2 regions of the Allobosea sp. P2_B12 genome follow, and region 2 is predicted to be linked to the other one. Evidence: predicted binding sites of a transcription regulator. Region 2 holds the regulator's gene; the other holds the start of a gene.
The links. Region 2 encodes LexA, which represses DNA repair genes until DNA is damaged. Its sites were predicted from a motif close to TGTTCNNNNTGTGTTCNG; they were not measured.

Region 1 (4,416 bases), on a different contig from region 2:
TGCGCTTGCAAAGGCCGGCACGGGCACCTCGCCCGACGCCGCAGCCGGCGCGGTCAAGCCCTCCGCCAGTGAAACGGGCATCGCCATGCCAAGCGACACGGCGGCCCCAGCAGACCTGCCCGGCCTTGCCGACCTCGCGGCACTGGCCGACGCACTGGAGGATCCTTCCGGCAAGTCCGAGGCCGCAGCCAAGGACGCAGCACCCGAGAAGCCGATGACGATCACCGTGGTTCGGCAGGAAACCCATCTGCCACCGGTGATGCGCCTGTCACCGCTGCAGCAGGTCGCCGAACCGATCCGCCAGGCGGCGGCTGAACTTAGCCTGGCACGCGCGCAGGACGTGCCCGACCTGCACTCCGACAGGCCGGCGGGCATCTCCGAGCCGACGAAGATCCTTCACATCCAGCTCAGCCCGGTCGAACTCGGCAGCATCGTCGTCAAGCTGCGGATCTCGCAGGGCGGCATGGAAATCCGGCTCGAAGCCAGCCGCGCCGAAACCGCCCAGATGCTCGCCAATGACCGTGAGGCGCTGCGCGAGATCGTCAAGGCGAGCGGCTATGCGCTCGACCAGGTCTCGGTCGAGACCGTCCATGTCGATGGCACGGCGCCGGACCCCCGGCCCGGCGGGCAGGAGGCAGCCCCCCGCGACGGGACGGCGGACGACCGCTCGGGCGCCCGCGACGGGCGCGGCTTCGACCAGTCGCGCCAGGGCGAGCGCGAGGAGCCGCAGCGTCGCGGCTGGCAGCAGGACGCGACAACCAGCACGGAGGAATCCCATGATCAGCGCGAGAGCAACCGCCCTGGCCGCGATCCTTATCGCTATCTCTAGCCTGGCGACGCCGGCCGCCGCGCAGACCGTATGCGAGGAGCACATGACCCGCATCTCCAAGGCCTATGACATCCCCGTCGGCGTGCTCTACTCGGTCGGGCTGACGGAAAGCGGGCGGCGCAATTCGCTGCAGCCCTATGCGCTCAACATTCAGGGCCGCCCCTATTTCGGCGCGACCAAGCAGGACGCCGTCGCCGAATTCGAGGCCTCGCGCGCCAAGGGCAAGAAGCTGATCGACATCGGCTGCATGCAGATCAACCATCATTACCACCGCGACCAGTTCCCCAGCCTCGACGCCATGTTCGATCCGGCGCTGAACGTCGAATACTCGGCCAAGTTCCTGAAGCGGCTGAAGGCGCGCCACGACACCTGGACCATGGCGGTAGCGCGCTATCATGCCGGGCCGCACAACAATCCGGCTCAGCAGCGCTATGTCTGCACCGTGATTCGCAACATGGTCGCGACCGGCTTCGGCCAGTGGACCGACAATGCGCGCAACTTCTGCGGCGCGAAATATGCCGCCTCGCAGGACCGTCCCCGCAGCATCAACGAATAGGCGTAGACGAGCCGCAGCATGCTGCGACGAGGCCAGCCCCTGTGGAGAAGCTCGGCTGCATCGCCCTCATGCGCCCGCTGGCGATTGCGGCATCGGGCGGAGAGGCGCTAGCTTTCCGCCAGATTCTGTCGGGAGCCATCATGTCCAGCGACTTCGCCACCCCGCCCGGTCTGCGCCATCGCCAGATCGCGGTACGCGACACGACGCTGCATGTCGCCGAGGTCGGATCCGGCACGCCGGTCCTGCTGCTGCATGGCTGGCCCGAATTCTGGGCGGCCTGGCTGCCGCTGATGAACCGGCTGCACCCGGATTTCCGCCTGATCGCACCGGATTTGCGCGGCTTCGGCGACAGCGCCAAGTCGGCCGCACCGCGCGCCGATGTCGGCGCCAACAGCCATGCCGACGACATGGCCTCGCTGATCGCAGCGCTCGGCCTGGAGGCGGTCGGCGTCGTCGGCCACGATGTCGGCGCCTATGCCGCCCAGGCGCTGGCGCGGCGCCATCCGCAGCTCGTCGACCGGCTGCTGTTCTTCAACTGCCCGACCCAGAGCATTGCCGAACGCTGGGTCCATGACGGCCATGTCAACGAGATCTGGTACCAGTCCTTCCACCAGTTGCCGCTGGCCGAAGCGCTGATCGGGCTGAGCCGGCAGTCCTGCGCGCTCTATTTCTCGCATTTCCTGTCGCATTGGTGCCATCGCAAGGATGCCTTCGATCCGGCGCTCGACCTCTGGATCGACAACTTCATGAAGCCCGGCAATCTGCGCGGCGGCTTCGACTGGTATCGCAGCCAGAACGCCGCGCGGCTGGCAGCGATCGACGGGCATCCGACGCCGTCGGTCCGCATCCATCAGCGCACGCGCGTCCATTGGGGCCGCCACGATCCCGTCCTGAAATCGGAATGGGCCGCCTTCGTGCCGGAGCATTTCGACAATGCGCAGGTCAGCTTCTGCGAGACGGCCGGGCATTTCGTCCATGTCGAGGCGCCAGACGAGGCGGCGGAGGTTTTCGCGGCGTTCTTCGGCTGATCGTGACGCCTCGCGTCGATCGCAGAGCGAAGACCCTCGTTTCGCGGCCGACAGCGCTTAGATAGTCTGAGGCTGGGGACGCGGCCGGTGGCAGGCGATCCCAGGCGCAGAGAAGGACGGGCGATGCCGGTGTTCCCCCCAACAGCCTGGTGCCGGGACGCGCCGCCGCGACGCCCTACCGGGAACGAAACCCGATTCTGCCGGAGTCAGCGATTCGGGCCTGCTTCGTTCGGGACTCGTTCCGCTTCCTAGTTCACCGTTACGCCTCGCGCCATCACGCAACGCCTCATGGGCGTCATGGCCGGGCGAAATGCACACGTCAGATCGGCTGCGCCTTGATCCCTTTCCGCTCCCTGCCCCCCTCGGTCCGCTCCCAAGGCGTCACTGCGGTGCTCGGCCCGACCAACACCGGCAAGACGCATCTGGCGATCGAGCGGATGGTCGCCCACCCGACCGGCATGATCGGCCTGCCGCTACGCCTGCTGGCGCGCGAGGTCTATGCCCGCGTCGTCGAGAAGGCCGGCGTCGACGCGGTCGCGCTCGTCACCGGCGAGGAGAAGATCAAGCCGGCGCGGCCGCGCTTCTGGGTCTGCACGGTCGAGGCGATGCCGCGCGATCTCGCCGTCGATTTCGTCGCCATCGACGAGATCCAGCTCGCCGCCGATCTCGACCGCGGCCATGTCTTCACCGACCGGCTGCTCAACCGGCGCGGCCGGGCCGAGACCATGCTGATCGGCGCCGGCACGATGAAGCCGGTGATCGAGCAGCTCATTCCCGGCGTCCATGTCGTGACGCGGCCGCGCCTGTCGCAGCTCTTGTTCGCAGGCGACCGCAAGATCACGCGGCTGGCCCCTCGCACGGCCATCGTCGCCTTCTCGGTCGAGGAGGTCTACGCCATCGCCGAATTGATCCGGCGCCAGAAGGGCGGCGCGGCCGTGGTGCTCGGCGCACTCTCGCCGCGCACGCGAAATGCTCAGGTCGAGATCTATCAATCCGGCGACGTCGATTATCTCGTCGCCACCGACGCGATCGGCATGGGTCTCAATCTCGATGTCGATCACATCGCCTTTGCCGCCGACAAAAAATATGACGGCCACCAGTTCCGCAAACTCAACCCGGCCGAGTTCGGCCAGATCGCCGGCCGCGCGGGGCGGCATCTGCGCGACGGCACATTTGGGACCAGCGGACGCTCCCCGCCCTTCGAGGCCGATCTCGTCGAGGCGATCGAGAATCACCGTTTCGAGCCGGTGCGGCAGCTCCAGTGGCGCAACACCGATCTCGATTTCCGCTCCGTCGCGCAGCTTCTCGACAGCCTGAATCTGCAGCCCACCGAACAGGGCCTGACGCGAGCGCTGATCGCCGAAGACATGACGACGCTCGAGATTCTCGCCAGGGATCCGGACGTCAAGGCATTGGCGCAGGGCCGACCGGCGGTGGAGCGGCTCTGGGAAGTCTGCGGCCTGCCCGACTATCGCAAGATCGCGCCGCAGCAGCATGCCGACCTCGCGACGACGCTTTATCTGCGGCTGATGCGCCATGGCACGCTCGATATCGACTGGTATCGGGCCCAGTTATCGGCGCTCGATCGCACCGATGGCGAGATCGATACGCTGTCGGCGCGCATCTCGCAGGTGCGGACCTGGACCTTCGTCGCCAACCGTCCGGACTGGTTGCCCGATCCGGAGCATTGGCAGGGGGTTGCGCGTCTTGTAGAGGACAAGCTGTCCGATGCTCTGCACGAGCGTCTGGCCAGCCGATTTGTCGACCGGCGCACCAGCGTGCTGATGCGCCGTTTGCGGGAGAATACGATGTTGGAGGCTGAGGTCACCACGACGGGCGACGTGCTCGTCGAGGGCCAGCACGTCGGAATGCTGCAGGGATTCCGCTTTACCGCGGACCCGAAAGCCGGCGGGCCGGAGGCGAAAGCCTTGAACATGGCAGCGATGAAGGCGCTCGCCAGCGAGATCGAGGCGCGCGCCGCGCGCGTCGTGCTCGCCGGCGAC
Region 2 (4,416 bases):
TTCGGCCGCGATGCCTTCTTTCGCGGGCTTGGCGCCGTTGGCAGCATTCCTGGCAAGATCAGTCTGACGCCGCCACCGCGTCCGCCGCCGAGCGAGTTGATGCTGGCGGCGGGAATCGACCGTGCGCGCAACGCCCTGACCCGTCGCATCGCCGAGATCGGCGGCGGCCAGGCCGGCGCCATGGCGGCCGCTCTCGTCACCGGCAAGCGCGGCCTGATCACCGAGACCACCAATACCGATCTGCGCGCGGCCGGCATCTACCACATCGTTTCGATCTCGGGCCTGCATATGGTGCTGGCCGCTGGCACGATCTTCTGGCTGGTGCGGGCGCTGCTCGCTTTGTCGCAGACGCTGGCGCTGCGATGGCCGGTCAAGAAGTTCGCCGCCGTCGCGGCCATGATCGGCGCGATCGGCTACTGCGTCTTTTCGGGCGCCGAGGTCGCGACGGTGCGCTCGCTGATCATGACGCTCGTCATGCTCGGCGCGATCCTGGTCGACCGTCCGGCGCTGAGCATGCGCAATCTCGCGCTGGCGGCGATGATCGTGCTGCTGCGCGAACCCGAGGCCCTGCTGGGGCCGAGCTTCCAGATGTCCTTCGGCGCGGTCGCGGCGCTCATCGCCTTCGCCGAGCGCTGGGAGAACCGCGGCCGCCCTCAGCCGCCCTCTGTCCTGCCCTGGCCAATCCGGCCGCTCTGGATCGCGGCGACCGGCATCGTGATCACGACGCTGCTGGCGACGGCCGCGACCGCGCCCTTCGGCGCCTATCACTTCCAGACCTTCAATCCCTTCGGCCTGCTCGGCAACGCGCTGGCGCTGCCTTTCGTGTCTCTCTGCGTCATGCCGGCGGCGGTCTTCGGCGTGCTGGCCTATCCCTTCGGGCTCGATGCACCGGCCTGGTGGCTGATGGGCTTTGCCTCGGACGTCGTGCTGAAGCTGGCGCATTGGGTCGCGACCATCGACCATTCGACGCTCGTCATCGCTGCCTTCGGTCCGGCGGCGCTCGCCTGCTTCGCCGCATCGCTGCTCTGGATCACGCTCTGGACGACGAAGCTGCGCCTGCTCGCCATCCTGCCGCTGATTGGAGGCGTCGCCGTCGCCGCGAAGCCCGAGCGGCCCGACATCCTGATCGAGCGCGACGGCTCCGGCATCGCCGTGCGCGGCAAGGACGACCGGTTGATCCTGGCCGGCAAGCCGAGCCGCTTCGTCCTGCAGCAATGGCTCACCGCCGATGGCGACGGCCGCAACCCCGATGACTTCGCCTTGCGCCAGGGCGCGGCCTGCGATGCGCTCGGCTGCGTGATCGCGACGAAGGATGGTCGCAGCATCGCCTATGCCCGCGACCGGCTCGCTATCATCGAGGATTGCCGGCGCGCCGACCTCGTCGTCACACCAATCCCCTGGACCGCGCCCTGCGCCGCGAAACTCGTCGACCGCACGGCCTTGAACCGTGATGGCGCGACCGCGCTGGTGCGCCGGCTCGGCGGCTGGCGCAGCCACGCTTCCGAGCAGGGCGGCGACCGCCCCTGGAGCCGCAAGGCCGAGACCCCGCCGTCAGCGCAGGCACGGCAGACCGCACCGGCAGCGCAAGCCGCAGCGCCGCCCGTGGACGACGCCGAGCCCGAGCGGCTTCCGTAAGGCCGCGGCTTCAGTAGCGCCGCATCAGATTGACCAGCCGGCCCTGGATCTTGACCCGGTCCGGGCCGAGCACGCGCGTTTCATAGGCCGGATTGGCGGCTTCGAGCGCGATCGAGGAGCCGCGCTTGCGCAGCCGCTTCAGCGTTGCTTCCTCGTCGTCGATCAGGGCGACGATGATGTCGCCGGTATTGGCGCTGTCCTGGCGCCGGATCACCACCGTGTCGCCGTCGAGGATGCCGGCATCGACCATGGAATCGCCGCGAACCTCGAGCGCGTAATGCTCGCCCGTGCCGAGCATGTCGGCCGGCAGGGCGACGCTATGGCTGCGGCTCTGGATCGCGGAGATCGGCGTGCCGGCCGCGATGCGACCCATCACCGGGATCGAGATGGTTCCCCGCGCATCCTCGGGCACGGTCTCGACCGGCCTGACCTTGCCGAGCCCGCCATCCCGGCCGAGCCCGCCATCCTTGCCGAGTCCGCCCTGGACGATCGACGGATTGAAACGGCCGCGTGCGGCTGGCTGGCCGCCGGCACCGACGCCCTCGGGCAGCTTGATGATCTCGAGCGCCCGGGCCCGGTTCGGCAGGCGGCGGATGAAGCCGCGCTCCTCCAGCGCCATGATCAGGCGGTGGATGCCGGATTTGGACTTCAGATCGAGCGCGTCCTTCATCTCGTCGAAGGAGGGCGGCACGCCGCTTTCGCGCAGGCGTTCCTGGATGAAGCGAAGCAGTTCGAACTGTTTGCGTGTCAGCATGGTCCCCGCCGGCGCGATGATGATTGAATCTGGGTTCGGATTCGAAACAAATCACGAACACCATACTCGTTCGTGTTGTGTTCTGCAAGCAAAACGCGCGCGGGACCAGCGTTCAGCGCAGCCTGATGATGCGGCAGGGATCGCCTTTTCTGGCGGGCGCTGCAAAGGCGGGGCGGATTGCCAGCGCCTGCGCGCGTGCCAGCAGGCCGAGCATCGAGGAATCCTGCCGGTCGAACGGCGTCGCTTCCCAGCCGGCTTCTGTCAAAGCGAGGTCGGAGCGCAGGTAATCCTCGCGCTCGTCATTGGCCGGCATGTCGCGGCCGAGGATGCCGGGTTCGCTGCGATCGCGCTCGGGATCGGGCATGCCCAGCAGCGCCTCGATCAGCGGCACGACGAAGAGATGGCCACAGACGATCGAGGAGACCGGGTTGCCGGGCAGGCCGACCGCGACCATCTCGCCGAGCCGGCCGGTCATCATCGGCTTGCCCGGGCGCATCGCGATCTTCCAGAAGCCGAGAGCCATGCCGCCCCGCGTCAGCGCCTCCTGCACGAGGTCGTGCGCGCCGACCGAGGCGCCGCCCAGCGTGATCAGCACATCGGCGCCGGCCGAGCGGGCGCGCTCGATCCGAGCGGCGAGATCGGGATAATTGTCGCGCGCGATGCCGAGATCGAGCGCGGTCGCGCCGGCCTGCTCGACCAGCGCAGCCAGCGAGAAGCTGTTCGAGGCGACGATCTGGTCGGGTCCGACGATTTCTCCGGGCGAGACGAGTTCGTCGCCGGTGGCGAGGATCGCGACCAGCGGCTTAGCGCGCACCGGCAGGGCCGGATGTCCTGCCGCGGCAGCGAGGCCCAACGCGGCGCTGTCGAGCCTGCGCCCTGCCTTGAGCAGCACGTCGCCCGTGGTGAAGTCGAGCCCGGCTGCTCGGATGAACTTGCCCTTGGCCGCGCCCTCCCGAATGCGGATCGTATCGGTGCCGACGCCGTCGGCATTCTCCTGGATCAGGATGGTATCGGCACCTTCAGGGATCGGCGCGCCGGTGAAGATGCGCACGGCCTCGCCGGCCGCAAGTGAGCCCGCAAAGGAGCGACCGGCAGCGGATTCGCCGATGACGCGCAAGGTACTGCCCAGCGCCAGATCGTCCGCCCGCACGGCATAGCCATCCATCGCCGAATTGGCGAAGGGCGGTTGCGTCCGCAGCGCGACAACGTCCGCGGCCAGCACGCGCCAGGCGCATTGCACCAGCGGCAGGGTCTCGGCCGGGGTCGCTGCCGGCACGCTGTCGAGCAGCGCCTTCAGCGCGACCGGGACCGGGGTCAGGGCCATCAGATGGTCTCCGCCTCGGCGCCGCCGGCCTCGAAGGTGCCGGACTTGCCGCCCGATTTGTGCAGGAGCCGGATGCCCTCGATCCGCATGGCCCGGTCGGCCGCCTTGACCATGTCGTAGACCGTCAGGCAGGCGACGCTGACGGCGGTCAGCGCCTCCATCTCGACGCCGGTCTGGCCCTTCATCCTGACCTCGGCGCGCACGCGCACGCCCGGCAGCGCCTCGTCCAGCTCCAGATCGACCGTAACCTTACTGATCAGCAGCGGGTGGCAGAGCGGGATCAGCTCATGCGTCTTCTTGGCGGCCATGATGCCGGCGAGCCGGGCGGTACCCAGCACGTCGCCCTTCTTGGCATCGCCGTCGCGCACGATCGCCAGAGTCTGCGGCTGCATCACGACGCAGCCTTCCGCGATGGCGGTCCGCGAGGTCTCCGCCTTTTCGCCGACATCGACCATATGGGCCTGTCCGCGCGCATCGAGATGGCTGAGCTGGCTCACGCTGCGCTGTCCTGCATCCCGGTGAGGAGTTCGCGCGTCGCAGCCGCGACATCGGCCTGCCGCATCAGGCTTTCGCCGACGAGAAAGGTGCCGACGCCGATCCGGTTCAGCCTGAGGATGTCTGCATGGCTAAAGATGCCGCTCTCGCTGACGACGATGCGGTCCACCGGCACGCGCGGCGCCAGCCTTTCGGTGACCGCAAGATC

Region 1: AC1DYU_RS13280 (helicase-related protein) is a predicted target of LexA. The motif match lies at 2,640-2,657, and genes of this name have one in related genera.

Annotation. Positions count from the first base shown of each region.
Region 1 is NZ_JBFUDG010000004.1:322,384-326,799, forward strand. Features, by position in the region: gene AC1DYU_RS13265 (flagellar hook-length control protein FliK) at 1-829, shown strand, start outside; gene AC1DYU_RS13270 (transglycosylase SLT domain-containing protein) at 777-1,385, shown strand; gene AC1DYU_RS13275 (alpha/beta fold hydrolase) at 1,526-2,413, shown strand; gene AC1DYU_RS13280 (helicase-related protein) at 2,752-4,416, shown strand, end outside.
Region 2 is NZ_JBFUDG010000001.1:738,576-742,991, forward strand. Features, by position in the region: gene AC1DYU_RS03590 (ComEC/Rec2 family competence protein) at 1-1,635, shown strand, start outside; gene lexA (transcriptional repressor LexA) at 1,646-2,389, opposite strand; gene AC1DYU_RS03600 (molybdopterin molybdotransferase MoeA) at 2,502-3,713, opposite strand; gene moaC (cyclic pyranopterin monophosphate synthase MoaC) at 3,713-4,210, opposite strand; gene trpC (indole-3-glycerol phosphate synthase TrpC) at 4,207-4,416, opposite strand, start outside.